Regions from separate parts of the Streptomyces sp. NPDC057877 genome, predicted to be linked through region 3. Evidence: riboswitches for the same ligand, from Rfam matches in the RefSeq annotation. Region 3 holds a riboswitch; each other region holds the start of a gene.
The links. Region 3 has a riboswitch for cyclic di-AMP ahead of ACFVQG_RS06490 (peptidoglycan DD-metalloendopeptidase family protein). Riboswitches for the same ligand answer to the same signal wherever they lie in the genome.
Positions count from the first base shown of each region.

Region 1: it holds a riboswitch for cyclic di-AMP, as region 3 does, so the genes downstream of both, ACFVQG_RS11465 (M23 family metallopeptidase) here and ACFVQG_RS06490 (peptidoglycan DD-metalloendopeptidase family protein) in region 3, are expected to answer to the same signal.
Region 2: it holds a riboswitch for cyclic di-AMP, as region 3 does, so the genes downstream of both, ACFVQG_RS33765 (M23 family metallopeptidase) here and ACFVQG_RS06490 (peptidoglycan DD-metalloendopeptidase family protein) in region 3, are expected to answer to the same signal.

Region 1 is NZ_JBHVMS010000003.1:794,326-803,877, reverse strand. It holds gene ACFVQG_RS11475 (PrsW family intramembrane metalloprotease) at 1-585, shown strand, start outside; gene ACFVQG_RS11470 (aldo/keto reductase) at 629-1,582, opposite strand; gene ACFVQG_RS11465 (M23 family metallopeptidase) at 1,757-2,827, opposite strand; cyclic di-AMP (ydaO/yuaA leader) riboswitch at 2,839-2,996, opposite strand; tRNA gene ACFVQG_RS11460 (tRNA-Met) at 3,307-3,380, opposite strand; gene ACFVQG_RS11455 (alginate lyase family protein) at 3,428-4,639, opposite strand; gene ACFVQG_RS11450 (dihydrofolate reductase family protein) at 4,789-5,922, opposite strand; gene ACFVQG_RS11445 (MarR family winged helix-turn-helix transcriptional regulator) at 5,971-6,489, shown strand; gene ribA (GTP cyclohydrolase II) at 6,589-7,215, shown strand; gene ACFVQG_RS11435 (cation:proton antiporter) at 7,225-8,418, opposite strand; gene ACFVQG_RS11430 (hypothetical protein) at 8,589-9,014, shown strand; partial or broken gene ACFVQG_RS11425 (IS5 family transposase) at 9,420-9,552, opposite strand, start outside.
Region 2 is NZ_JBHVMS010000013.1:130,989-140,540, reverse strand. It holds gene ACFVQG_RS33785 (DUF5998 family protein) at 1-86, opposite strand, end outside; gene ACFVQG_RS33780 (GNAT family N-acetyltransferase) at 153-3,026, opposite strand; gene ACFVQG_RS33775 (HPr family phosphocarrier protein) at 3,205-3,486, shown strand; gene ACFVQG_RS33770 (GntR family transcriptional regulator) at 3,703-4,392, opposite strand; gene ACFVQG_RS33765 (M23 family metallopeptidase) at 4,583-5,347, opposite strand; cyclic di-AMP (ydaO/yuaA leader) riboswitch at 5,360-5,528, opposite strand; gene ACFVQG_RS33760 (M16 family metallopeptidase) at 5,717-7,105, opposite strand; gene ACFVQG_RS33755 (M16 family metallopeptidase) at 7,102-8,460, opposite strand; gene ACFVQG_RS33750 (DNA topoisomerase (ATP-hydrolyzing) subunit A) at 8,796-9,552, shown strand, end outside.
Region 3 is NZ_JBHVMS010000002.1:585,263-594,814, reverse strand. It holds gene ACFVQG_RS06510 (MBL fold metallo-hydrolase) at 1-247, opposite strand, end outside; gene ACFVQG_RS06505 (Glu/Leu/Phe/Val dehydrogenase dimerization domain-containing protein) at 393-1,577, shown strand; gene ACFVQG_RS06500 (TetR family transcriptional regulator C-terminal domain-containing protein) at 1,680-2,282, shown strand; gene ACFVQG_RS06495 (SGNH/GDSL hydrolase family protein) at 2,295-3,080, opposite strand; gene ACFVQG_RS06490 (peptidoglycan DD-metalloendopeptidase family protein) at 3,273-4,235, opposite strand; cyclic di-AMP (ydaO/yuaA leader) riboswitch at 4,240-4,399, opposite strand; gene ACFVQG_RS06485 (alpha-galactosidase) at 4,706-6,787, opposite strand; gene ACFVQG_RS06480 (tyrosine-protein phosphatase) at 6,979-7,776, shown strand; gene ACFVQG_RS06475 (DUF6126 family protein) at 7,796-7,921, opposite strand; gene ACFVQG_RS06470 (helix-turn-helix domain-containing protein) at 7,914-8,543, opposite strand; gene ACFVQG_RS06465 (aspartate aminotransferase family protein) at 8,613-9,552, opposite strand, start outside.

The DNA of each region.
Region 1 (9,552 bases), on a different contig from region 3:
GCGCTCTCCGCCGACCGCCAGCGCCTGCGCCGCGTCCTGCTCCCCCTGTCGGGACTGCTGCTCGCCATGGGCCTGCACGCGCTGTGGAACGGCTCGGCGTCCTTCGGACCGTACGGCTTCTTCGCCGTGTACGGCATGTTCATGGTCCCCGCGTTCGGCCTGCTGACCTGGCTGGCCATCTGGACCCGACAGCGCGAACTGCGCACCGTACGCGAGGAACTGCCCGCCTACGCCGCCGCGGGCTGGCTCACCCCGGCCGAGCCCTACGCCCTCGGCTCCCTGCGCGCCCGCCGCCTGGCCCGCGAGTACGCCGGACACCACCTCGGCAGACCGGCGGCACGGGCGGTGGCACAGTACGAGGCCTACGCGACCGCACTCGCGTTCCTCCGGCACCGGGGCCGCCGGGGCCGGGCCGGGGCGGACTTCGTCGTACGGGAACAGGAACTCCTGCACGAGCTGTGGAACCGCCGGGAGGTCGCCCGCCCGGCCCTGGACCACGCGGCCCGGATGACGGCGCCCCCGGTGCCGGTGTACGGCTGGGCACCAGCGCCGCCGTATCCGGCGTACAACCCGTATCAGTACTGAGCGCTGTGGATCAGCGCTGATCGCTACGGATCAGTAGGGAACGCTACGGACGCGACGCCTCCGTAAGCCTCCCCACCTCCGCCTCCGTCAGCCGCAGCTCCCCCACCCCCAGCAGCGCGGGCAGTTGCTCCACCGTCCGCGCGGACGCGATCGGCGCGGCGACCGTCGGCTGCTCGGCGAGCCAGGCGAGGGCGACCGTGGCGACGGGGACGTCGTGGGCGGCGGCGATGTCGTCGAGGGCGGCGAGCACGTCACGGCCGCGCCCGGTGTCCAGGTGCTTGCCCGCCCCCGCGGCCCGTGCGCTGTCGACCGTCGTGCCGGGCCGGTACTTCCCGGTGAGGAACCCGGCGGCCAGCGCGGCGTACGGCACGGCCGCGAGGCCCGCCGCACCGGCCAGGTCCCGCAGCTCACCCTCGTAGGTGTCGCGGGAGACGAGGTTGTACCGCGGCTGGAGGGCCACGTACCGGGCGAAGCCCTCGCGCTCGGAGAAGGCCAGGGACTCCCTCAGCCGCGCCGCGGAGATGTTGGAGGCGCCGATGTACCGCACCTTGCCCGCGCGCACCAGACCGTCCAGCGCGCTGATGATCTCCTCGACCGGTACCTCGGGCTTGTCGAAGTGGGTGTAGTAGAGGTCGATGTGGTCGGTGCCCAGGCGGCGCAGCGACGCGTCGGCGGCGGCCTTGATGGTGGCCGCGGTGAGCCCCTGGTACTCGGGGTGCTGGCTGACCTTGGTCGCGACGATGACGTCCGCGCGGTTGCCGCGGGCCCGCAGCCAGCGGCCGATGATCGTCTCCGACTCGCCGCCGTGGTTGCCCTCGGCCCATGCCGAGTAGGAGTCGGCGGTGTCGACGAAGTTGCCGCCCGCGGCCGTGTAGGCGTCGAGGACGGCGAAGGAGGTGGCCTCGTCGGCGGTCCAGCCGAAGACGTTGCCGCCGAGGGCGAGCGGGAAGACCTCCAGGTCGGAGGGGCCGAGCTTGCGCACAGGGAGAGGAGTCATGCCCTGCTTCAACGCGCCTGCCGGAGAAGGGTATTCCGGACAACCGAAACCGGCAGCCCTGACGTCGGGGGGTTGCCGTCAGGACCGCCGGGGTTCGGGTTCGCGTTCGGGAGAGGCCCTCAGCTCTCCACAGGCAGGGGCGTGAGCCCCACGCTCAGGGCGTGAGTCCCTTGCTCAGGGCGTGAGTCCCTTGCTCTGGAGCCAGGCCAGCGGGTCGAGCCCGCCGCCTCCGCCCGCGGTGTGGACCTCGAAGTGCAGGTGCGGCCCGGTCACGTTGCCCGTGGCGCCCACGCGCCCGATGACATCCCCGGTGGTGACCTTCTGGCCGACGCTGACGCTGATCGACGACTGGTGGGCGTACCAGATCTCGGTGCCGTCATCGAGGGTCAGCACGGTCTTGTAGCCGTAGGAGCCGTCCCATCCGGCCTGCGTGATCGTGCCGCTGTGGACCGCCTTGATGAGCGTGCCGGTGGGCGCGGCGAAGTCCAGGCCGGTGTGGTAGCCGGAGGACCACATGGCACCGGCCTGACCGTAGGTGGAGGTGATCGTGTACGAGGAGGTCGGCAGCGTGAACTGCCGGGCCAGCTCGGCGAGCCGCTCGGCCTCGGCCTTCTTGCGGGCCTCCTCCTCCGCGGCGGCCTTCTCGGCGGCGGCCTTGGCCGCGGCCTCCTTCTCCGCCTTCTCGGCGGCTTCGGCGGCGGCCTTCGCGGCGGCGGCCTCGGCGGCCTGCTGCGCCTTGGTGTCGACCTGGTCCTGCTGCTGCTCGGCCTGGGCCATGATGCGGGCGCGCAGGGCCTCACCGGCGTCGGTGGTGCCGTCGGCGGTGTCCGTGGTGATGACGCCGACGCCGCTGAGCGGGGCGGCGGCGCCCTGGACCTCGGCGGCGCTGCCGGTGTCGTCGGCGCCCTCGTCGTCGTCCGAGAAGGGCGAGCCCACGGAGGGCAGGTCGGGCATCGAGATGGAGACCGGCGGCTTGCCGGTCTGCGCGGTGGCCATGCCGCCCGCGCCGACGGCGGCTATGACACCGACGCCGAGAACGGTGGAGCTGCGGGCGAGCCCACCGCCGCGCTGCTTGGTGACGCGATGCCGGCCGCGAACGGGGCGGATGGACTCCGCGGTGGGGTTCCACTCCTCCCAGGGGCCCTCGTCGGTGCGGTCGCCGCCGTAGACGACGGTGTCGTCGGAGCTGGAGCGCTGGGCGGGCACGAAGGGGGCGGTGGGTGTGCCAGGCCGGTTGGACGCCACGTAGGCGTACTCCTTCCTTCCTTCTTCGCCTACCGGGTTAGCTGACGGGTTCGGAGCAGGAAGGTCTCCTACGCGCGTAAACCATCCGTACTTCTACGGCGGCTGACGCGCGATTCACCCCAGGGTGGTGGTTCCCCGGTTCCCTCGCGGGATTCGGCGCGTGAGCACGGAGCCGTCTCTTGTGACGGCTGGGACGACCGCGCTGCGTTATCGGACGTTAATAGAACCGGGGGCTGAATTCCAAGCCGTTCCTCTTGATCATTACCGATTGATGAGGGGACGTACACGGCCATGAACGGCGAAATTCGGGCGAGTTGACACAGGATGAGCGTGAAACTGAGGGGTCGTCAGTTCTGACCGTGTGTCAGTTGTTATGCGGAGGGCGTTCGTCCGGTCACTTTTCGTGAGGGTGGGGTGAGGGGTACGGAAAACACTCAGGGCCGGAATCCATGAACTGGATTCCGGCCCTGAGCCTTCAGTAGCGGGGACAGGATTTGAACCTGCGACCTCTGGGTTATGAGCCCAGCGAGCTACCGAGCTGCTCCACCCCGCGTCGTTGACTCCAGTGTACGCCATCCGCGGGGTGCTCAGCACACACGTCTATCCGGGGTTGTTCGCGTGAGTGAGCGTCTCCCAGGAGGCCAGGCGGTCGTCGGTGCCCGCGGGGCGGGTCCGGCGGGCCAGGTCACGGGCGGCGGGGGGCGCGGTGTCGTCCAGGCGGTGGTCCAGGTGGTTGAGGACGACCTCCAGGTGGGGGCCCATGTTCCGGTCGGCCTCGCCGCCGCACAGCCAGGCGGGGGTGGTGCCGCCGCGCTGGTGGCGGGCGTGCAGGGCGAGGGTGGCTTTGAGGCGGTCCTTGACCTCGGTGTAGAGGTCGACGCCCTGGTGCCACGCGGTCTCGGCAATGTGGGCGGTCGCCGCGAGGGAGTAGCCGACGTGGCGGAAGTCACGGCAGGTCTCCTGGGCGAGGCCGTCCTTGTACGTCCTCTGCTTGAACCAGTACGAGGTGATCTCGGCCGGGGTGTTGATCGTGCCGCCCTTCGGTGCGCGGGGGCGGGGGCCGTCCTTCTCCAGGTAGAAGTAGGCGGGGACGCGTTCGCGGAAGCGGGCCAGGGCGTCGTCGAAGGTCTGGTGGTCGTCCAGGAAGACGGCGATCGAGATGGCCGCGTCGGTCATGGCGAGGTCCCAGTTGCCGTTGAAGTCGGGGACCCGGGCGGTGACCTCGGGGAGGTGGGCGGTGCGGAGCATGGCCTCGAAGCGGCGTACGCGGTCGGGGGGCCAGGTGGAGCCGGGGGTGTGCCGGATGATCTCCGCGGCGCGGGCCCAGGTGGCGCCGGACCAGGCCGACTGGAGGGCGGCGTTGCCGCCGGTGTGCCGTTTCAGCTTGGCGGACCAGGCGTCCATGATGGCGGTGGCCTTGGCGGCGTGCCGCTGTCTGCCGGTGACGGTGAAGAGGAGGGCCTGGGTGTAGGCGGCGATGGCGTCGCGGCGCTCGGCCCGGCAGGCGGGGCTCGGTCGGCCGTTGGTGGGGCAGGCGACGGTCTCGTAGGGCTTGGCGGTGTGGCGGTACGAGCCGTACGCGCTGTCGCGCATGTCCAGGTAGGCCTTCAGCCAGGGCTGTTTGCCCGCGGTGACGTTCTCCCGGACGGCCTTGAGCTGGGCCTTGCTGAGCAGCACGCCGGGGTGGGTGAACTCGGCGTCGGCGGGGAGGGCCCGTGTCATGGTCCGGGACCGGGGTTCCAGGCTGCCGCAGCCGCCGAGCAGTCCGGCCGTGAGGGCCGCGACGACCCCCAGGGTGCCGTATCGCCCCATCGATCTCACTGGCCACCACCTCCGCATGTGCGCCAACCAGGCTCGTTTGCAGCGTGACCCGTCGGTTGGGGGTGCGCAGGTTGTGTTGGTCCAGATGCGTGCCTGGTGGGGCCGGAGAGGGCGCGCCGTCGGCGCCTCCGTCGTAGGACTCAGCCCACCAGATGCCGGTTGGGCGCCACCGCCGCCTCCTCCAGTTCGGGCAGTACGACCACCTGCGCCCCCTCCGACGCCAGTACGCCGCTCCCGTCCGCCCCGGCGACGAAGGTGTCCGGCTCGCGCCACGCGGTGACCACCCTCCGTACCCCCGCGTCGAGGATCAGCCGCGCGCAGGGCCGAGGGCGGGACGCGCGGCGGGCGCAGGGTTCCAGGCTGCTGTAGACGGTCGCGCCGGACAGCCGGGCGGCGTCCGCCGTGGCGACCTTGGCGAGGGCGGCCTCCTCGGCGTGGACGACGGGATCGCCGTGCTCCCGGGAGTGGCCGCGGGCCAGTTCGGTGCCGTCTGCCGCGACGACGACCGCGCCGACGCTGAAGGCGGTCTCGGACGGCGGGCAGTGCGTCGCCAGTTGGCAGGCGAGGCGCAGCCAGTGGCGGTCGGCGGCGGAGGGGAGGCTTCCGGTGCCGGGGGCGGTGGGCTCGTAGCGCATGAGGACGGTGTCGCCGACGGGGCGGGTTTCCAGGAGCCGGAGTCGGCCGTCCTGGAAGTGGCCGGGGCCGAAGAGGCGGGGGGCGGCCGGGTCGCCGACGAACAGGGGGGCGAGGGCGAGCTGGAGTTCGTCGGCGAGGCCCTGCTGGAGGAGTTGGGTGTGGACCGTGCCGCCGCCCTCCACCATGAGGCGGCGGACGCCCCGTACGTCGTGCAGGTGGGTGAGGAGGGTCCGCCAGTCGAGGTCCGGGCCGAGGGGGACGACGTCGGTGGTGGTGGGGAGGGCCGGGGCCCGTTCGGCGCCCTGGTCCGTCGTATAGAGGACCTTGTCGCCGCCCGTGTGCCAGAAGCGGGCGGCCGGATCGAGGTCGCCGGAGCCGCTGACGGCGACCTTGAGGGGGTATTCCGGTCGCCCGGCGGACCGTCGGGCGGCGCGGCGGTCGGGGGAGTTGACGAGGAGGCGGGGGTTGTCGGCGCGGATCGTTCCGGCGCCGATCAGGATGGCGTCGACGGACGCCCGTACCTCGTCGACGCGGTCGAAGTCGGCGGGGGAGGACAGGAGGAGCCGGTCGGGGCCGGTGTCGTCGAGGTAGCCGTCCAGGGAGACGGCGGCGGACAGCAGGACGTGGGGGAGGGGCATCGACGCTCTCCGGCTGGTTCAAGTTTTAAGCAAAACTACACTGGTCCCATGACGACTCGCTGGCTCTCCCCCGACGAGCAACGCGCCTGGCGCGCCTACATGGCCGCGACCCATCTGCTGGAGGACACCATTGACCGCCAGTTGCAGCAGGACGCGGGCATGCCGCACCTCTACTACTCCATCCTGGTCCATCTCTCGGAGGCGCCGGAGCGACGGCTGCGGATGACCGACCTGGCGGAGCGGCTGAAGATCACTCGCAGTCGGCTGACGTATGCCGTGGCGCGGCTGGAGCGCGACGGGCTGGTGCGCCGTGAGGGGTGTACGTCCGACCGGCGGGGGAGCCTCGCGCTGCTGACGGAGGAGGGGATGGACGTGCTGGAGCGGGCCGCGCCCGGGCATGTGGAGACCGTGCGCGGTGTTCTCTTCGATCAGCTGGGGGCGGAGCAGGTCGCTCAGCTGGAGGAGATCTGCTCCCGCATCGTGCGGGGGTTGCAGGGGGACGGCGGTGAGGCCGGGTGCGCGTCCGTGGATCTGCCGTGGCTGCGGCGGTCCACGCCGTGCAAGTGACGAACCCGGCGACCCCGATCCAGTTGCTTCAAAGTTCAAGCATAGGTAGTGTCATCCGTCGTCGCTTGTGATTCAGATTTGAAGCACTGGAGTCGCCGTATGTCACCAGCCCCCTCCGCGTCCCCGCGTGCCCGTGTCCGGGTGCCGCTGCGCTTTCCCGACGGGTTCTCCGTCGACGCCGAACTCGTCACCTTCCACGGGCTGGCCGACGGGCTCGAGCACCTCGCCGTCGTCCTCGGCGATCCCGGCCCCGTCCCCCTCGTACGCCTGCACTCCGAGTGCCTGACCGGCGACGTCTTCGGCTCCGCGCGCTGCGACTGCGGTCCCCAGCTGCGTGAGGCCGTCGAACGCGTCGCCGACCGCGGCGGCGTCCTGCTCTACCTCCGCCAGGAGGGCCGCGGCATCGGTCTCTACAACAAGCTCGACGCGTACGCCCTCCAGGACCAGGGGCTCGACACCTACGAGGCGAACGCCGCGCTCGGGCTGCCCGAGGACGCCCGCGACTACACGGCCGCCGCGCAGATGCTGGGGGCCCTCGGCGTCGGCGCGCTCGACCTGCTGTCCAACAACCCCGACAAGGCCGAGCAGTTGCGCACGTGGGGCGTGGACGTGCGGAAGCGGGTGCCCACCGGGGTCTTCGCCACCGACCACAACGTGCGGTACCTGCGCGCCAAGGTGCTGCACACCCAGCACACCCTGCCGCTCACCGAGCTGTCCGCCAGCTGAGTCCCGCCCTCACCAGGACTCCTCCGCGCGGGCGGACACGGTTTGGGCGCGCAGGCGCAGGGCCAGGAGCGGGAAGACCAGTACGGAGACCATGGCGGCGCCGACCAGTGCGGCGGCCTCCCCCGCGTCGATCACCCTGTCGTCCAGGCCGATGGTGGTGATGGCGACGACCAGGGGGAGGCAGGTGGAGCCGTAGAGGGCGAGGGCGGCGCGGTCGCGGCGGGGCCGCAGGGGTGGCGCCAGGAGGTACAGGGGCCCGCCTCTGACCAGGAGGAAAAGCAGCAGGAACGCCGGGAGCAGGGCCAGCGGGCGGCCGTCGTCGAGGAGCGCGGACAGGTCGAAGTCGATGCCCGTGACGACGAAGAACACCGGTACGAGGAAGCCGAAGCCCATCGCCTCGATACGGCCCATGACCTCGCCGCTGCTGTCGGGCGCGGCACCCAGGAGGACGAGCCTGCTGATCACTCCCGCGGCGAAGGCGCCCAGCAGGACGTCCAGGCCGAAGACGTGCGAGAGGCCGAGCATCGCGGCGAGGACGAGCATGACGTAGCGCACCGCGAACTGGCCGCTGCTGTGCAGGGTCTGGGCGATCAGCCGGGAGAACCAGGGCGGGCGGGGCCGCAGGGCCAGGACGATCGCGGCGGCGGTGATGACCGCGAAGCCCAGCAGCAGGACCGTGGAACGGCCGGGCTCCCGGCCGCTGAGCAGCAGCGCCATCGCGATGATCGGCCCGAACTCGCCGACGGCACCGAAGGCCAGCACCACCGTGCCGAACGGGCCGCGCAGATCCCCCGAGTCGCGCAGGATCGGCAGGACCGTGCCCAGGGCGGTACTGGTGAGCGCGGTGCCGATGACGAAGCTCTTGGTGGTCTCGCCGCCGGTGAGCGCGAAGGCGATGCCCAGACCGGCGGCGAGGGTGACCAGCCACGCCCCGACCGCGCGGCGCAGCGTCGCCCCGCGTACGGCCGCGAAGTCGATCTCGTAGCCCGCGAGGAAGATGAGCATGGTCAGCCCGAGGTCGGACAGCCCTTCGACGAACCGGTCCTGTTCCGCCCACCCCAGCGCGTCCGGGCCCACAACGATGCCGAGCACGATCTCGAAGATGACGAGCGGCACCGGTACCCACCGGGTCACCCCGTACGCCAGCAGGGGCGCGAGCACCGCGATGGCCATGATCAGGATGAGCGTCCCCGGCTCCGTCATGTCCGGTATCCAACTCGTACGCCGCCCCGCCGCCCTCCCTTCGCCGAGCCGCTCCCCCTCACCGCCACCCGAACGGCGCACACCCGCTGGCCGCGCCCCGCCACCGCGCCGAGAGTCGAAGGACCCGCGGTCCGCGCCCTCCGCGCCGTCCGCCCTGGAGGGAGACCCACATGACCCAGACGACCAGCCCCACGCCGCCACCGTCCGCCCCCAGAACCGGCTGGGCCGCGGGCGGCACCCTCTTCGCCGGGATCCTGCTGTTCATCCAGGGCGTCATCGACATCCTGCAAGGCATCGCCGCCATCGCCAAGGACGACGTCTACGCCCATATCGGCGACTACGTCTTCGAGTTCAGCCTCACCGCCTGGGGCTGGATCCACCTCGTGCTCGGCGTCGTCCTCGTCATCGTCGGCTGGGGCCTCGTCAGCGGCCCGGCCCCGTGGGCCCGCGCCTCCGGCATGGCCCTCGCCGCCCTGAGCGTCGTGGCGAACTTCCTCTATCTGCCCTACCAGCCCTGGTGGGCCATCGTCGGCATCGCCATCGGCACCTTCGTCATCTGGTCCCTGGCCCAGCCGCCGTCGCCCAGAACGCGTTGAGCCCCGGTCCGGGGTCTTCCGAACCGGGGCTCAGGGGTAGGCCCTGTGGGACTCGAACCCACAACCAATGGATTAAAAGTCCTGGCCAAAGCTTGTTGAGTGGTTCTGGACGCTGGTTCGGTGTCCGGAACCACCTGGTCAGAGCATGTGCGCCGTGGGTGCCCATCCGCCGCTCGGCGGGTTGTGCCACACCGTCCGCTCACGCATCGCTCACGCAGAAGATGCTACTGACCAGCACGTTCACCCCTGCTGCCTTCACACCCTAGGGAATAACTCCCTTGAGGTGTCAGTCCATTTGCAGCCGCCCGAGGCTGAGCCTTTGATGTTCAGCTCCGAGGAGAAGGCCCGCCTCATACGCTGCGACTCAGACGTGGAGGCGCAGAGCTCTAGGCACTGTCCGGCGGATCACTGGCGGAGCCAGAGCCGGATCGCCGCCGCGGTAACGGTGCCGTGGAAGACGTAGGCCCGCTTGTCGTAACGGGTCGCGACCGCGCGGGAGTTCTTGAGCCGGTTGATGGTCCGCTCGACCTCGTTGCGG
Region 2 (9,552 bases), on a different contig from region 3:
ACCGCCTCGGCCACGAGGGCCGGGTAGTAGCCACTGCGCTCGATCGCCGCGCGCAGCCCCTGGGTCGTCGTACTGGTCTTGGCCATGCCGTCCATCCTACGGGGGCCCACTGACTGCGAGGGACCGGTCACGCGCTTGGATCGACGCCCCTGTCAGTACGTCGGGAGGGTACGCGGGCCGAGGTCGTCGCGGGCGGGTGGCGGGGCGAGGCGGACCGAGGCGCCGAGGACGCTCAGGCCGCCCGGGGAGACGACGACGGGTTCGAGGGTGACCGCCACCACCTCCGGGTGATCGTCGACCAGCCGGGACACCCGCAGCAGCAGCTCCTCCAGCGCGGCGGCGTCCACGGGGGCCGTGCCGCGCCAGCCGAACAGCAGCGGTGACGTCCTGATCGACCTGATCAGCGAGGTCGCCTCGCGGTCGGTGACCGGGATCAGCCGGTGCGCCATGTCGCCGAGCAGCTGGGAGGCCACTCCGGCCAGCCCGAACGACAGTACGGCCCCGGCCGCCGGGTCGATCACGGCCCGCACGACGGTGTCGACCCCGCGCGGGGCCATCCGCTGCACCACCGGGCGCAGCTCCTCCGCCTTCCCGAACAGCCCGGTCAACTCGGCGTACGCGCGGCGCAGTTGCTCCTCGTCCGCGAGGTCGAGGCGTACGCCGCCCAGGTCGGCGCGGTGGCGCAGGTGCGGGGCGGTGGCCTTGAGGGCGACGGGGTAGCCGACGGTGTGCGCGGCGGCGACGGCCTCGTCGGGGGTGGCGGCGGGGAGCGCCGGGTGCACGCCGACGCCGTAGGTGGCGAGCAGTTCGCGCGTCTCCTCCGGGCCGAGCGTCAGCCCCTGCCCGCGCGCGAGCAGGCCTCCGATCAGTCCGGCGGCGCCCTTCTCGTCGATGTCCTCGTACTCGGGCACCTTCCCGGGCAGGGCGGCCTCGCGCCGCCACTGGGCGTACTTCACGGCTTCGGCGAGGGCGCGGACGGCGCGTTCGGCGGCGGGGTAGGCGGGGATGAGGCGGGAGTCCGCTTCCGTGGTGGGCCGTCGTTCAGCGGGGCGGACCGGCTGGGTGCCGGGTGCCTTGGTACCGGCGTTGTCGCTGCGCGGTCCCGTGCTCGTCGCCGCCGACAACGCCTCCGCCAGCCCGCCCAGCTCCACGTGCACCACCAGCACCGGCTTCGACGGCACCGCCGCCGCGGCCGACCCCAGCGCCTCCGCCAGGGCCGCGTCCTCCGCGGAGGTCTCCCCGATCGCCGGGATCGCCGTCACGACGACGGCGTCACAGGTGTCGTCGGCCAGCGCCCGCGACAGCGCCGCCCCGAAGTCCTCCGGCTCCGCCGCGGTGGTCAGGTCCAGCGGCGGCTGGGGCCGCAGGCCCTCGGCGAGGCAGGCGTCGTAGGTGAGCAGCCCCAGCGACTCCGAGTTGCCGAGGATCGCCACCCGGGGCCCGGCGGGAAGCGGCTGGCGGGCGAGCAGCAGTCCCGCGTCCACCAGCTCGGTGATCGTGTCGACCCGGATCACCCCGGCCTGCCTGAGCAGCGCGGACACCGTGGCGTGCGGCAGCCGCGTGGCCCGTACGGCATGCCCCTGGGGGGCGGCGCCGCGATGGCGGGCGCCCTGCACCACGACCAGCGGCTTCGCCACCGCCGTACGCCTGGCGAGGCGGGTGAACTTGCGGGGGTTGCCGATGGACTCCAGGTACATCAGGCCGACGTCGGTCTCCGGGTCGTCGTACCAGTACTGGAGGACGTCGTTGCCGGAGACGTCGGCGCGGTTGCCGGAGGAGATGAAGGTGGAGACGCCGGTGACACCGGTCACGCCGCCGCCGCGCCGGTGCAGCCGGGACAGCAGGGCGACGCCGATGGCCCCGGACTGGGCGAACAGCCCGATGCGGCCGGGGCGGGGCATCTCGGGGGCGAGGGAGGCGTTGAGCCGGACGTCCGACGCCGTGTTGACGATGCCGAAGGCGTTGGGCCCGATGATCCGCATGCCGTACGCGCGCGCGTGGCGGACGAGTTCGCGCTGGCGCTCGCGTCCGTCGGGGCCGCTCTCGGCGTATCCGGCGGAGACCACGACGAGCCCCTGCACGCCGTGCTCGCCGCACTCGGTGACGACCTCGGGGACGTGCGCGGCGGGCACGGCGACGACCGCGAGGTCGACGTGGTCCGGGATGTCCCGCACGGAGCGGTGCGCCGGTACCCCGTCGACGTCCCTCTGGTTCTCGTCGAAGGCCCTGTTCACGGCGTACAGGCGGCCGGTGAACCCGGCGTCCTTGATGTTGCGCAGGACGCTGCGGCCCACTCCCCCGGGGGTGCGTCCGGCGCCGATGACGGCGACGGAGCCGGGTACCAGCAGCCGCCGTACGGACCGCGCCTCGGCCCGCTGCTCGCGCGCGTACTGCACGGCGAGCGAGCGGTCGGTGGGTTCGAGGTCGAATTCCAGGCGGACGACGCCGTCCTCGAAGCTGCGCTTCTGGGTGTACCCGGCGTCCGTGAACACCTTGATCATCTTGGTGTTGGCGGGGAGCACCTCGGCGGCGAAGCGGCGGATGCCGCGCTCCCGCGCGACGGCGGCGATGTGCTCGAGGAGGGCGGAGGCGACGCCCCGGCCCTGGTGCGCGTCCTGCACCAGGAAGGCGACCTCGGCCGTTTCAGGAGGTGCGGGCGCGGAGCGCCCTCCGGCAAGGGCGGTGGTGGGTGACGGGTGGGCGGGCGCGGAGGCGGGTGTTCCGTTGGGGCCGATCCGGTCGTAGCGTACGGTGGCGATGAACTCGCCGCCGATCGTGGCCGCGAGTCCCACCCTGTCCACAAAGTCGTGGTGCGTGAAGCGGTGGACGTCCTTGGCGGACAGACGCGGGTAGGGCGCGAAGAAGCGGTAGTACTTCGACTCGTCCGAGACCTGCTCGTAGAAGCTGACCAGGCGCTCGGCGTCATCAACGGTGATGGGCCGCACGCGCGCGGTGCCGCCGTCGCGCAGCACCACGTCGGCCTCCCAGTGAGCGGGGTACTCCTGCCGGTCCGCCGAGTTCTGCATGGGCCCCAGCGTACGGCTCGCGTACGACAACGGCGCGAGGCAGTCTGTGGGGGACGTCAGCCGGACCGAGGCCGCGGTCCGGCGTCATCCGAAGGGACGGGCGCGAGCCCGCTCCGGGCATGCTTCACGTTATGGGACACTGGTCTAGACAACCCTGAACACCGAAGGGCAGCATCACATGGCTGAGCGCCGCGTCAACGTCGGCTGGGCCGAGGGCCTCCACGCCCGCCCCGCCTCCATCTTCGTCCGAGCCGCCACGGCCGCAGGCGTCCCGGTGACGATCGCCAAGGCCGGGGGCAACCCCGTCAACGCGGCCTCCATGCTGGCCGTCCTGGGTCTGGGCGCCCAGGGCGGCGAGGAGATCGTCCTCGCCTCCGACGCCGAGGGCGCGGATGCCGCTCTCGACCGCCTGGCCAAGCTGGTCGCCGAGGGCCTGGAGGAGCTGCCCGAGACCGTCTGACCGGCGCGCGCAGCACGCGGCGGAGCCGCGTCGCCCTTTCCGGGCGGCGCGGCTCCGCCGTTTTTCGTGCGCGTCCGTGTTTCGGTGCGCGCATTCAGGTGCGGGTCCACGTACGGGGTTCACATATGGGCGATAATTCACGCTTGTGTTCGCGACCGAAAAAGGGCAGCAAAAATAACCCCCACCGAATATCCCTCTTTGTATACGGCGCCTTTGTTAATGCCGCAGGCTCGGCATGTTTACGGGATGTTGCGAAGTCCTCACACGCTCCGGGCCGCCCAGGGTGAAGCGCAGCCGGTGCGCGGCGGTCGCGCGCTCGGTGTGCAGCGCGGTGAGCGCTCGCGCGCGTTCGGCGTCGCCGCGCGCGACCGCGTCCACGATCGCGCCGTGCTCCGCCCAGGACTCCACGGCCCCGGCGGGCGCCTCCACGGTGTACATCCAGGCGATCTTGTGCCGCAGCTGGGTCAGCATCGCGATCAGGGCGGGGCTGCCGGAGGCCTGGGCCAGCGTCTCGTGGAACCAGCCCCCGAGCGAGCGCAGATCGTCGCTGTGACCCCGTCTGGCCCGCTCCTGGCCCAGCCGCACCAGTCCGCGCAGCACCTTCAGATGGGCCTCGGTGCGCCGCTGGGCGGCCCGGGAGGCGCCCAGCGGCTCCAGGAGCATCCGCATCTCCAGCAGGTCGGAGGCCTCCTGCTCGGTCGGCTCGGCGACGCACGCGCCCGCGTGCCGCCGGGTCACGACGAAGCCCTCGGCCTCCAGGGTGCGCAGGGCCTCCCGGACGGGGACGCGTGAGACGCCGTAGCGGCGGGCGAGCAGTTCCTCGGTGAGCCGGCTGCCGCGCTCGTAGACACCCGAGACGATGTCATCCCGGATCGCCGTGCACACCGAGTGCGCCGGAATACGCATGACCGACCTCCGCCTTAATCCCCGTGAAACGTCGACGATTGACGTGTGTTCCGTGACTCTATTGCAATGAGCCGGAATTTCCGATGGCGGCCTGGAAACCATGGATATTTTTTGGACATACGGACCCCCGAAACACCGAAAGCCCCGGCTCGTGAGCCGGGGCGGGGGTGCGCGGGGTGCGGTGGTCGTCCTACAGGCTCACGCCGTGCGAGCGGAGGTAGGCGAGGGGGTCGATGTCCGTGCCGTACTCGGCGGACGTCCGCGCCTCGAAGTGCAGATGCGCTCCGGTGACGTTGCCGGTGGCCCCGGAGAGGGCGATCTGCTGCCCCGGGGTGACCGTCTGGCCCACCGAGACCGCGATGGACGACAGATGGCCGTACTGGGTGTACGTACCATCAATCATCTGGATCACGACTTGATTGCCGTACGCCCCGGCCCAGCCCGCCTCCACGACGGTGCCGGAGCCGACCGCGTGCACGGAGGTCCCGCTGGCGGCGTGGAAGTCGATGCCGGTGTGGCTGCCGGAGGACCACAGGGCGCCGCCGGAGCGGTAGGAGGTGGAGACGTACGAGCCCGAGATGGGCGTCACATAGGTGTTCAGGCGCTTGCGCTCGGCCTCGCGGGCGGCGCGCTCCTTGGCCGCTCGCGCCTTCTCGGCCGCCTCGGCCGCCTGCTTGCGGGCGGCCTCCTGGGCCTGCTGCCTGGCCTGGGTCAGCTCCGCGGCCTCCATCTGCGCGTCGGCCTGGGCGTCCACCCGGTCGGCCACGGCGTCGTCGATGCTGACGACCGGGGTGAGCCCGGTCTGCTCCGCGGTGGGCTCGGCGGCGAGCGCGGGGGCGGCCAGGGTGCCGACCACGCCGCCGGTGGTGAGGGCCGCGACGCCCGCCACGTGGGCGGTGGTGCGCTTGGTGCGGCCGGTACGGCGGTGCTTCCCGGCAGGGCGGGTGAACGCCATAGGGTGGCTCGTCCTTTCCTTCCCTCTCGCCTACCGGGTTAGCTGACGGGTTCGGAGCAGGAAGGTCTCCTACGGACCCCCTCGCGGCACGCGCGGGCGTCCGATTCACCCCAGGGACTACGCAGTTGGGTCCCCGGCTCCCCCTGGCTCGCGCCGTACGGGGACTCGGCGATGGCTGTCCGGTGCCGCGGGTGCGGCGCACTGCCTGACGGACAGCCCGGATGACGCTAAGCGGGCGCGCTTTCAATTCCCAAACAGAACCCGGTTTTTGTAGCGCATCCCACAGGGCAGACGGGCTATCTCCCTATCAAATCGGGCATAGAGGGGCCCTGGTGACGGAACCGCCACCAGGGCCCCACGCGCGTGCCGCTACTCGGCCGGTACGACGGTGACCGCGCCGATGCCGAGCGCCTCCACGGGCTCCCTGATCTGCGCCGCGTCGCCCACCAGGACCGTCACCAGGCGGTCCATCGGGAAGGCGTTCACGACCGCGGCCGTGGCCTCCACGGTGCCCGTCGCGGCGAGCTGGCGGTACAGCGTCGCCTGGAAGTCGTCGGGCAGGTGCTGCTCGACCTGGTCGGCCAGGGTGCTCGCCACGGCCGCCGCGGTCTCGTACTTCAGCGGCGCCACACCGACCAGGTTCTGCACGGCCACGTCCCGCTCGGCGTCGGTCAGCCCGGACCCGGCGAGGGTGCGCAGCACCGTCCACAGGTCGGCCAGCGCGGGACCGGTGTTCGGCGTGTCCACGGAGCCGCTGATGGCGAGCATCGCCGCGCCGGTGCCGTCGGGGGCGGAGCGCAGCACCTGGCTGAACGCCCGTACGCCGTAGGTGTAGCCCTTCTCCTCGCGCAGGACGCGGTCCAGGCGGGAGGTCAGGGTGCCGCCGAGGCAGTAGGTGCCGAGCACCTGGGCGGGCCACACGCGGTCGTGCCGGTCGGGGCCGACGCGGCCGATCAGCAGCTGCGTCTGCACGGCCCCGGGGCGGTCCACGATGACGACCCGGCCGGTGTCGTCGGCGGTCACCGGGGGCACCGGACGGGGCTGGGCCGTGGAGCCGGTCCAGGCGCCCAGGGTGTCGCCGAGCAGCGCGTCCAGGTCGATGCCGGTGAGGTCGCCGACGACGACCGCGGTGGCGGTGGCGGGGCGGACGTGCCGCTCGTAGAAGGCGCGTACGGCCGCGGAGTCGATGGCCTCGACGGTCTCCTGGGTGCCCTGGCGCGGGCGCGACATGCGCGAGTCGGCCGGGAACAGCTCCCTGGACAGCTCCTTGGCGGCGCGCCGGGAGGGGTTGGCCAGCTCGTGCGGGATCTCGTCGAGGCGGTTGCGCACCAGCCGCTCCACCTCGCTGTCGGCGAACGCGGGCGCCCTGAGCGCGTCGGCGATCAGCCCGAGGCCCTTGGCCAGGCGGGAGGCCGGGACCTCCAGGCTGAGGCGGACGCCGGGGTGGTCGGCGTGCGCGTCGAGGGTGGCGCCGCAGCGCTCCAGCTCGGCGGCGAACTCCTCGGCGGAGTGCTTGTCGGTGCCCTCCGAGAAGGCCCGCGCCATGATCGTGGCGACGCCGTCGAGACCGGCGGGCTCGGCGTCCAGCGGCGCGTGCAGCAGCACCTCGACGGCGACGACCTGCTGGCCGGGGCGGTGGCAGCGCAGCACGGTCAGGCCGTTGCCGAGGGTCCCGCGCGTGGGCGCCGGGAACGCCCAGGGCTTGGGCTCGCCCGCCTGCGGCTGGGGGTGGAACTCCATCGTGGTCAGCTCGGTCACTTGGCCGCCTCCTCGGTCTCGTCGGCTTCGGTGTCGTCGGCTTCCGTCTCGTCGGCCCCGGCGATCGGCTCGTAGACGAGCACCGCGCGGTTGTCGGGCCGCAGGCGGGCCTTGGCGACCTCCTGGACCTCCTCGGCCGTCACGTCGAGGACGCGCTGCACGGCGGTCAGGGCGAGCTGCGGGTCGCCGAACAGCACGGCGTACCGGCACAGTTCGTCGGCGCGGCCCGCGACCGTGCCGAGCCGGTCCAGCCACTCGCGCTCCAGCTGGGCCTGGGCGCGCTCCATCTCCTCGGCCGTGGGGCCCTCGGCGGCGAACCGCGCGAGTTCCTCGTCGATGGCGGCCTCGATGACCGGCACCTCGACGTCGCCGGAGGTCTTCACGTCCAGCCAGCCCAGGGAGGGCGCCCCGGCCAGCCGCAGCAGGCCGAACCCGGCCGCGACAGCGGTACGGTCCCGGCGCACGAGGCGGTTGTAGAGCCGGGAGGACTCACCGCCGCCGAGGACGGTCAGGGCCAGGTCGGCGGCGTCGCACGCGCGCGTGCCGTCGTGCGGCAGCCGGTAGGCGGCCATCAGGGCGCGGGCCGGGACCTCCTCCTCGACGACCTCGCGCAGCTGTTCACCGATGATCTCGGGCAGCACGCCGTCGCGCGGGGCGGGCTTGCCGTCGTGGGCGGGGATGGAGCCGAAGTACTTCTCGATCCACGCGAGCGTGCGCTCGGGGTCGATGTCGCCGACGACCGACAGCACCGCGTTGTTCGGCGCGTAGTACGTGCGGAAGAACGCGCGCGCGTCCTCCAGCGTCGCCGCGTCCAGGTCGGCCATCGAGCCGATCGGGGTGTGGTGGTAGGGGTGGCCCTCCGGGTAGGCGAGGGCGGTCAGCTTCTCGAACGCGGTGCCGTAGGGCACGTTGTCGTAGCGCTGGCGGCGTTCGTTCTTGACCACGTCGCGCTGGTTCTCCATGGACTCGTCGTCCAGGGCGGCGAGCAGCGAGCCCATGCGGTCGGCCTCCAGCCAGAGGGCGAGTTCCAGCTGGTGGGCGGGCATGGTCTCGAAGTAGTTGGTGCGCTCGAAGCTGGTGGTGCCGTTCAGCGAGCCGCCCGCGCCCTGCACCAGTTCGAAGTGGCCGTTGCCCTTGACCTGGGCGGAGCCCTGGAACATCAGGTGCTCGAAAAGGTGAGCCAGACCGGTACGCTCCTTGACCTCGTGGCGGGAGCCGACGTCGTACCAGAGGCACACCGCCGCAACCGGGGTCAGGTGGTCCTCGGAGAGCACCACGCGCAGACCGTTGGCCAGGCGGTGCTCGGTCGCTGTCAGGCCGCCGGAGCCTGCCTCGGCTGTGGCCGTGTGACCCATGGGCATGTACGTCCCTTCGATCGCGGATGCGGTCCTCGGACCGCGGATGTCCTGCCGTCCTGCCACTGTATGCAAGCGCGCGGACCAGCGGTGAAGTTCCCGGGGGACGTACGCCGACAGCGAGATCCCGTAGCCTCTCGGGATAGCCGCGGCGGTACGCAGGCCGCCAGGCCGCCCGCGCCGGGCGGCATGATCGGCCTCCCCGTCCGGTGTTGTCAGTGCCGCGGTCCACAATGGTCCGCGTCAGATCCGTCACGCTTCAGCACGAGCGAGCCGACGGGGAGCGACCCCGGCGCCCCGCAGGCGAGCGACCAGAAAAGAGGAGCCAGGCAGCGATGGCCCGCCGCAGCACGAAGACCCCGCCGCCCGACGACCCGTACGAGGAGAAGATCCTCGACATCGACGTCGTCGACGAGATGCAGGGCTCCTTCCTCGAGTACGCGTACTCGGTCATCTACTCCCGAGCCCTGCCCGACGCCCGTGACGGCCTCAAGCCGGTGCACCGGCGCATCGTCTACCAGATGAACGAGATGGGCCTGCGTCCCGACCGCGGCTACGTCAAGTGCGCCCGCGTCGTCGGCGAGGTCATGGGCAAGCTGCACCCGCACGGCGACTCCTCGATCTACGACGCCCTGGTGCGCATGGCGCAGCCCTTCTCCATGCGCGTCCCCCTGGTCGACGGCCACGGCAACTTCGGCTCCCTGGGCAACGACGACCCACCGGCCGCCATGCGGTACACCGAGTGCCGGATGACCGAGGCCACCGGCCTGATGACGGAGTCGATCGACGAGGACACCGTCGACTTCGCCCCGAACTACGACGGCCAGGAGCAGGAACCGGCAGCGCTCCCCGCCGCGTTCCCGAACCTCCTGGTCAACGGCGCCTCCGGGATCGCGGTCGGCATGGCCACCAACATGCCGCCGCACAACCTGCGCGAGGTCATCGCCGCCGCCCGCCATCTGATCCGGTATCCGAACGCCGATCTCGACGCCCTGATGCGGCACATCCCGGGCCCGGACCTGCCCACCGGCGGCCGTATCGTCGGCCTGCCGGGCATCAGGGACGCCTACGAGACCGGCCGCGGCACGTTCA
Region 3 (9,552 bases):
AGTGCAGCGGGATGTTGCCCTTGGGGGAGCGGCGGGACCGCTCCTCCTTGTCGAAGAAGATCTTGGCGAACTCCAGCGCCGACCCCGAGGGCCGCATCCGGGTGGGCGGACCGGGGTTCCGGAAGACGCCGTTCTCGAAGTGCGGTGATCTGCGGATGCGCGCCATGCGCTCACCGCTGGGGTCCGCGCCGAAGGCCGCGGGCTGGAGCGAGCGAAGCCCGGAGCGCAGGGAACGGAAACCGGCCACGGTACCTCCCGGTGGAGTCGGTGAGACTCCCATTATGGTCGGCCGGTGTGACAACGCGTTGACATGACCGCGAAAGCGTTTCCATACTGACCGGCCATTCAGTAGTCGGCGGAGCGTTCCCCGCCGCCACCCCCCAGGAGCCCGGATGCCGACCACCGCCCCCTTGTTGTCCCTGACCTGGACGGATCACCTCACCGGCCGTCGGGGCTTCCTGGTCGTCGACCGGCTGGTACGGGGCGTGGCCAGCGGCGGGCTGCGGATGCGGGAGGGCTGCACGCTGGACGAGGTCGCCGGACTGGCCCGTGGCATGACCATGAAGGAGGCGCTGCACTACGACCCCGCGGGCCGCTACGTCCCCCTGGGCGGCGCCAAGGGCGGCATCGACTGCGACCCCCGGGATCCGGGGGCGTACGCGCTGCTGGTGCGCTACCTCCGGGCGATGCGGCCGTACGTGGAGAGCTGCTGGACCACGGGCGAGGACCTGGGTCTCAGCCAAGATCTGGTCGACCGGGCCGCCGCCGAGGCGGGACTGGTCTCCTCGGTGCAGGCCGTGTACCCCCTGCTCGACGACGAGACGGCGGCCCGCGAACGCCTGGCCGACGCCTTCGCCCTGGAGGTGGACGGCATCGGCCTGGACGAGCTGGTCGGCGGCTGCGGCGTCGCCGAGTCCGTCCTGGTCGCCCTGGAACGGGCCGGGGTCCCGCACCCGGGCACCCGGGTCGCCGTGCAGGGCCTGGGCACCATGGGCGGCGCCACCGCCCGCTTCCTCGCGCGCGCGGGGCTGACGGTCGTCGCCGTCGCCGACATCAAGGGCACGATCGCCAACCCGGCGGGCCTCGACGTGGAGTCACTGCTCACCGCGCGCGACGCCCACGGCACGGTGGACCGCGCCGCACTGCGCCCCGGGGACCTGGAACTGCCGCCCGACGCCTGGCTGTCCACCGACGCGGAGGTCCTTGTCCCGGCAGCGACCTCCTACGCCATCGACCCCGCCAACCAGTCCCGCGTCACCGCCCGCTGGATCGTCGAGGCCGCCAACATGCCCGTCCTCCCCGAGGCGGAGCGGCTCCTGACCGCGCGCGGGGTGACCGTCCTGCCCGACGTGGTCGTCAACTCCTGCACCAACGCCTGGTGGTGGTGGACCCTCTTCGGCGACATCGGCCCCGACGCGTCCGAGGCCTTCGCCCACATCCGCCACGCCATGCGCACCCTGGTCACCACGATGCTCACCCGCGCGGACGCCGACGGCACGACACCGCGCACGGCGGCCCACGCGATCGCCGCGGACCGGCTGCCGGTGATCGCGGAGCGGTTCGGGTGGTACGGGTGACCGGGGGCGGCGGGTCACGGGGAACCCTCGGCCGAGGCCCCGAGGCCCCGAGGCCCCGAGGGCGCCGCGGGTCCCGGTCGCGGGGCGGTTAGGGTGAGCCGCGTGGCGAGAGTGCGGTTGAGTGTGGCTGAGCGGCGGGCGGAGTTGCTGGGGGCCGCGGTGGAGCAGATCGAGGCACGGGGGGTCGCCGCGGTGCGGATCTCCGACGTGGCCACCGCGCTGGGGGTGAGCAACGCGCTGGTCCTCTACCACTTCTCGTCCAAGGAGAAGCTGGTCGCCGCGGCCTTCGCGCACGCGGCCGAGGGCGATCTCGCGCATCTGCGCAAGCTGCTCGGCCGCCGCACCACGGCACTGCGCCGACTGCGCGCGGCGGTGCGCTGGTACGCCCCCACCGGCCCCGCCAAGGGCTGGCGGCTGTGGATCGAGGGCTGGGCGGCGGCGCTGCGCGAGCCCGCCCTCCAGGAGGTCACCCGCGATCTCGACCGGCAGTGGAAGGCCGCCCTCGCCGAGGTGATCGCCGAGGGCGTGGCCAACGGCGAGTTCCACTGCCCCGACCCCGCCGCCACCGCCCTGCGCCTGACCGCCCTGCTCGACGGGCTCGCCGTACAGCTGACGTCGTACCCGGGCGCGGTCTCCCGCGCGCGTGCCCAGGAGTGGGTGGACGAGGCACTCGCGCGGGAGTTGGGGCCGAAGGCGGCAGCCTGAGGCCCACCGCCCTCACGCCACCGCGCCGATCCGCATCCTGATGTCGTCCGGCGAGAGCGCCCCCTTGGCCGTCACGTGGTCGCCCGAGGACTCGCCCCGGAGCCTGCGGCCGATCCACGGCACCAGGAACTCGCGCGCCCACTGGACGTCGTCGCGCCGCACCTCCAGCGTGCCGCGCGGCGGCAGCGGGGGCCACGGCTGGTCCGGGTCGGCCGGGACCTCGAGACTGAGCACCTGACCCGCGCGGAGCGCCACGCGCGTGTGCCCCTCGGGTGACAGGTGCAGCCGGTCGTGGTCCCAGGCCCGGCGGTCCTGCACCGACCTCAGGGACCACAGGTCGAGCACCGGACAGCCGTACCGGTCGGCGATGGCGCGCACATGCCCGTTGTAGGTGGCTATCTTGCCGCGCAAGTGCTTGAGGACGGGGACGCCGCGGGTGTCGAAGCCGGTGGTCACCATGACCCTGCCCGCCACCGCCGCGAGCCGGGCCACCGCCTGCTCGAACCGCTCCGCCACCTCGTCCGGGTCCGTGCCGGGCCGGAGGATGTCGTTGCCGCCCGCGCAGAAGGACACGAGGTCCGGGGCGAGTTCGACGGCGCGCGGCACCTGGTCGGCCACGATCTGGTCGAGCAGCTTCCCGCGCACCGCGAGGTTGGTGTACCGGAAGTCGCCCTCGGGCCGCCGGTCGGCGAGCAGCACCGCGAACCGGTCGGCCCAGCCGACGAACGCCCCGTCGGGGCCGGGGTCGCCGACGCCCTCGGTGAAGCTGTCCCCCACCGCCACGTACGACCCGATCACTGATCTGCTGTCATTCTTCGAATCGTCTGCCACATCGGCTCATCTTTCCCCGTCGAATGTGACCTACGCGACCGTAGGAAAGGGTTGACGGGCGGTGAGATAAGCCACGGCCAAGCCTTGGTCAACTCGGGAATACGGCGACGGCCGGACCCGGTGGGCGGGTCCGGCCGTCGGCGGTGTGCGGTGCGGGCGTCAGCCGATGGAGACGCCGTGCGAGCGCAGGTAGGCCACCGGGTCGATGTCCGACCCGTAGCTCGGCGTGGTGCGGATCTCGAAGTGCAGGTGCGGGCCAGTCGAGTTGCCGGTCGAGCCCGACAGACCGATCTGCTGGCCGCCCGTCACACTCTGGCCGCTGGAGACGGACAGCGAGGACAGGTGGGCGTACTGGGCGTAGTAGCCGTCGTCGAGCTTGATGACGACCTGGTTGCCGTACGCACCGGCCCAGCCCGCGGAGACCACGGTGCCCGGACCGACGGCCTTGAGCGGGGTGCCGGTCGCGGCGGCGAAGTCGACGCCGGTGTGGTAGCCGCTGGACCACATGCTGCCCGCCACCTTGTAGGCGGTGCCGACGGCGGCACCGTCGACGGGAGAGCTGTAACCGGTGGCGGCGGACTGGGCGGCCGTGGCGGCGTTGGAGGAGGACTCCGGGGCCGACGTCTTCGCGGAGGACTCCGAGGACGGTGAGGTCTCGGAGGACTGCGACGGCTTCGACGGCTTCGAGGACTCCGTGGAAGCGGCGGACGGCTTCGACGGCTTGCCGCCCGTCTCCGCCTTCTGCCCGATCGTGAGCTTCAGACCCGGGTGGATCAGCGACGGGTCCGCGCCGACGGCCTCGCGGTTGTCGGCGTAGAGCTTCTTCCAGCCACCGCTGACGTTCTGCTCGTCGGCGATCTTCGACAGATAGTCACCGGCCCGCACGGAATAGGTCCGCACGCCCGCCTTCTTGGCGGTGGACTTCTTCTCGGCGGCCGACTTCTGCACCACCACGGGGGCGGACTGGACGGCCTTTTCCGAAACGGACTGCGGGGTGGCGGCGTGGGCGCCGGAAGCACCCATCAGGGGCAGTGCGAGCGCGGCGCCCCCGGTGCCGGCGACGGCGATGGAGCGGGCGATACGCAGGGACTTGGGACGGCGGTGCTTACCCTTGGCGGGCATGGCGAATTCCTCTCCGGCGCCTGCGAGGTGAGCTGTCGGGTGCGGACTGGAGATGCCCGGCCACACCGAGGTGCGGCTTTACCCCGAGCCGTTCCGGAGACCGGAACAGGCGGTTTACCTGTGGGTCCCCCGCTCCTGCCGATACGGGTGAGTGTGCGCGGAGTCCGGGCGGCGGCAGGATTCGGCGTTCCGCCCGGGGTCGGTGTGGAACGTAAGCGAGCAAGACGCAAAGGGACAAGCGAGAGGTTCCGCCCGAACGCCTTCTTCTTGATCCCTAAGGGGAATTGCCGGTCACGGTGAGTTGTTCCGGACGGCACCGCTTTCCGTAAAAGCCCTTGAAAAGGACCCGAATTACGTGAACATGACGGGCGACTCACGGTCACGAATATGACGCTGCTCACGCGACAGTTCTCCAGGGCACCCCATTCCAAGGCGAGTTGGAATGGAAGCCATTAATTCGGACAGATGACTCAGATGCGACGCAGGCGGATAACCGTCGCATCAAGGTCCCCGCGCAGCCTCAGCCGCAACCCGTGGTGCAGCAGTACCGCACCTCGGTGAATTTCGCCCGTTTCACGGCATTCATACGAGCTTGCCGGGTCCAAGCCGCGCAGTCGCAGCGCCGGAACCGGCTCCCCGTGGCGCTGCGACTGGAGGCAGGCGACGACGGCCGTCTCCCCGTCGAGCACGTACTGCACCGCGCTCAGCCCGCCCTCCGGCGGCCGGAGCCGGTAGAGGTCCCCGCGCTGCACCAGCGGCCGGATCGCCTTGTAGAGCGCCACCCAGTCGCGGGCCTCGGCCAGCTCCGCCTCGGTCCAGCGGGTCAGGTCACCGCCCACCCCCAGCACCCCCGCCATGGCGCTCACGAACCGGAAGCGCAGCGAGCTGGCCCGCCCGTTGAGCTGCTCGTTGGGACTGTCGGTCACCCAGGCGGCCATCACGCGCGCGGGATGGATCTGGCTGAAGCCGTACTGGATGGCGAGCCGGTCGAGCGGGTCGGTGTTGTCGGAGGTCCACACCTGGTCCGTACGGCTCAGGACGCCGAGGTCGATCCGGCCGCCGCCGCCCGAGCAGGACTCGAAGGCGACCCCCGGGTGGGCCGCCCGCAGCCGGTCCAGGAGCGCGTACAGCGCCCGCACATGGTCCACCCACAGCCGCTGCGGATACGGCTCCCCGGGCCACCCGGCGTCGGTGAAGCAGCGGTTGAAGTCCCACTTCACGTAGTCGATCGGGGCGCTGGACAGCAGGGCGTCGAGACGCTCGAAGAGGTACTCCTGGACGTCCTCGCGAGCGAGGTTCAGTACAAGCTGATTGCGGAACTCTGTCCGCTTTCGGCCCGCTTGGTACTGCACCCAGTCCGGATGGGCCCGGTACAGGTCGCTGTCCGGGTTGACCATCTCGGGCTCGACCCAGATACCGAAGTCCATGCCCAGCGCGTGCACGTCCGCGGCGAGCGGCGCCAGCCCGCGCGGGAAGCGGTCCGGGCTGGGCGTCCAGTCGCCGAGCCCGGCCCGGTCGCCGGTGCGGGCGCCGAACCAGCCGTCGTCGACCACGAACAGCTCGACGCCGATCGCGGCGGCCCGCCGCGCGAGGGCCCGCTGCTGGTCCTCGGAGATGCCGAACCCGGTCGCCTCCCAGGAGTTGAACAGCACCGGCCGGTCCCGGTCCGCGTCGGGAACGACGTACGCCCGCTGGTAGCGGTGCCACGCGCGGCTCGCGCCGCCGAAGCCGCCGTCGCTCCACAGCCCGGCGAAGACCGGTGTGGTGAACGACTCCCCGGCCGCCAGCCGCAGCAGGCCCGAGTCGTCGTGTCCGGCGCCGCCGGTGATCTGCACGCGCGCGTCCGGGAGCTGGGCGACGCAGATCCGCCAGGAGCCCGACCAGCCCAGCGCACAGCCGTAGACCTCGCCCCGCTCCTCGGTGGCGTCGGTGTCCAGCGCGACCCAGGGCAGGTGCTGGTGGCCGGTGTGCCCGCGGCGGCTGCCGATGACCTTCTCACCGTAGGTGAGGGGGGCGGCGGTCAGCCGGGACTCGGCGGCCCAGCGGCCGTGCAGCTGGGTCAGGCGCCAGGCGTCGCGCTCCGGGAGCGTCCAGGTGGCGGAGTCGGCGCGCAGCAGCTCGGCCTCGGCACCGGCGTTGGCGACGGTGACCCAGCGTTCGACCACGTCGTGCCGCATCCGGTAGTGCAGGGTGACGGTCAGGTCCGCGTCCCGGAAGCACAGCCGCAACACGTCACCGTCGCTGGAGTACCGCTCGAAGCGCCACTCGGTGCCGCGCCGCTCGCCGGTGCGCACGGACAGGGCGGGGCGCACGAAGCGGGGGCCGCCCTCGACGGGGTACTCCTCGCGTCCGTCGAGCCGGGACTCGAAGGGCCAGTCGTCCGGCAGCGGGCGCGCGGCGAGCGCCTCGGCGTCGGCGAGGGCGATACGGGGGCCCCAGTGCAGATGCACCAGCTCGTCGGCGTCGGTGAGATGGACGGCGTAACCGCTCGCGGGCCCGGACAGCAGCCACGTACGGCCGTTCTCGGCGATCTCCACCGGCACTCGACCCACCCACCCCACAGATCCCGACAGCTCCGCTCAACGACGAACATCATCGACCGTTTCGGAGCAGCGGGGCAACGCCTGTGGACAACCGCGGCAACTCCCTGTGGACAACTCATTGCCCCAGGAATCCATGTCGTATCGTCAGGGGCGTACCCGTCGGCGATCGGCGCCGCCGGGGCCGATGGGAGGGAGCCCCCGTGACGCAGCAGATCCCGTCGACCGAGCCCGAACTGGCCGGTGTGCGCAACTTCCGTGATGTGGGCGGACTGCCGACCGTGGACGGCCGCCGGGTGCGGCACGGAGTGCTGTTCCGCAGCGGGCACCTCGCCCACGCGACCGAGGAGGACGCCGCGTTCCTCGGCTCCCTGGGCCTGCACACGGTCTTCGACTTCCGCAACGCCGCGGACCAGAAGCTGGAGGGGCCGGACATCGAGCTGCCCGGCGTGCGCAATGTGAACCTGCCGCTGTCCGACCCGGCGGACGGCGCCGAGTTCTGGCGGATGGTCCGGGACGGCGATCTGGAGCAGCTGCGCGGAATGCTCTCCGACGGCAAGGCGGCCAACCGGATGATCGTCTCGTACCGCATGATCATCCAGGACCGCACCAGCGAGCACTCCCAGGTGCTGCGCTCCCTCGCCGAGGACAGCGTCCCCGCGCTGATGCACTGCGCCGCGGGCAAGGACCGCGCGGGCCTGTCGATCGCGGTGACCCTGCTGGCCCTGGGCGTGGAGCGCGAGGCCATCGTCGCCGACTACCTGGAGTCCAACGCCACCCACCGCCGCTACAAGGTGCACCGCAGCGGCAGCTCGTCCTCGGCCTACTCCCCCGAGGTCATGGAACTGCTCAGCCCCCTCTTCGACGCCCGCGCGGAGTACCTGTCGGCCGCCTTCGACACCATCGAGGAGACCTGGGGCGGCGTCGACGACTATCTCCGGCAGGGCCTGGGCGTCACCCCCGAGGTGCGCGACCGGCTGCGGGAGCGCCTCCTCGACTGAGGCGTACGCCGCCGACGCGTTACTTGGCGCCCACCTCGAACAGCAGATACAGGAACGCCGCGAAGAGGTGCCCCGCCACCACGTAGACGAACAGCCGGAACCAGATGCCCCGGGGCAGCTTCTGTTCGATGTCTCTGTCACTCATGGGTGTCTCCAGGGGTCGGGCCGAGGCACAGCGCGGTGGTGGGGCTCTGCAGGAGTGTGTGGACGAACAGCAGGTCGACCCCGTCCTCGCCCCCGGCGGCGAGGCGGTGCGGGGTCAGGGAGTCGAAGTGGGCGCTGTCACCCGGCCCGAGGCGGTGCGCCGCGTCGCCGAGCCGCAGGTCGAGGTGGCCGCGCAGCACGTACAGCCACTCCTCACCGGGGTGCACCCGGACGATGTCGCCCTGGGAGCCGTGCGGCACATGGACGCGCAGCGCCTGCATCCCGCGCCCGGGAGCGCCCGCCTTCCAGTAGGTCCAGCCGCCCGCGCGCGTGGGCTCCAGCTCCGCGCCGCGCAGTACGGCGTCCCGGTCGGCGACGGTCTCGCCGAGCAGCTCCGAGACGGTCGTACCGTAGACACGGGCCAGACCGAGCAGCATCGGCAGCGAGGGCTGGCGCTGCCCGGTCTCCAGGCGGGACAGGTGGGCGGGCGACAGCCCCGCCGAGCGGGCCGCCGCCTCCAGCGTGAGGGAGGCCCGGCGGCGCAGCGCGCGCAGCTGGGGTGCGATGGTGGGCGGCAGGGCCTCGGAACCTCCGGGCCCCGCGTCGGCTTCCGGTGAGCGCATGCTCCCATTGAGCCGGATTTTTGCCCCTCGGGCAATTTTCTTGCCTGAGAGGCAAACTCGCCCCTGAGGCTAACGGTTGGCGACCGCCTGCTTCACCAGTGTCTTCCCGAAGTCCCACACCAGCCCGCCGTCGTGCGCGTCGTCCATCACGGCCGTGAACGCGTCGACGAACCGGTCCACCTCCCGCTCACCGATGACCAGCGGTGGGATCAGCTTGATCACCTCCAGATGGTCACCGGAGACCTGGGTGAGGATCCGGTGCCGCTGGAGCAGCGGCACGACCACCATCTGCGCGAACAGGCCCTTGCGCGCGGCCTGGAGCATGCTCCAGCGGGTGCGCAGCTTCAGCGACCTGGGCCTGCCGAACTCGATCCCGATCATCAGGCCCCGGCCGCGCACGTCGGCGAGCAGCTCGTACCGGTCGACGAGGGCGGCGAGCCGGGTGCGCAGCAGGTCGCCCGTGGCCCGGGCGCCCGCGACGATCTGCTCCCGCTCCATGACCGACAGCACCGCGAGGCCCGCCGCCATGGCCTGGGCGTTGGAGCCGAAGCTGGCCGAGTGGACGAGGACGCGGTCCATCGAGGAGTAGACCTTCTTGAAGATCCAGTCCTTGCCGAGGGTGGCGCCCACCGGGACATAGCCGCCGGAGAGCGCCTTGGCCACACAGACCAGGTCCGGCTCGACGCCCTCCTCGTGCTGGTAGGCGTAGAAGTCGCCGGTGCGGCCGAGGCCCGTCTGCACCTCGTCGGCGATGAGCAGCGCCTTGTGCCGGTGCAGCAGCTCCTGCGCGGCGCGCAGATAGCCGGGCGGCGCCGCGTGCACGCCCTTGCCCTGGATGGGCTCGACGATCAGCGCGGCGACGTCGCCGCGCTTCAGCTCGCGGGCGAGGGCGTCGAGATCGCCGAGCGGTACGGCGGTGTCGGGCAGCAGCGGGGCGAAGCCGTCGCGGAAGCCGGTCTCGCCGTTGACCGACAGCGAGCCGGTGGTCAGGCCGTGGAAGGCGTGCGTG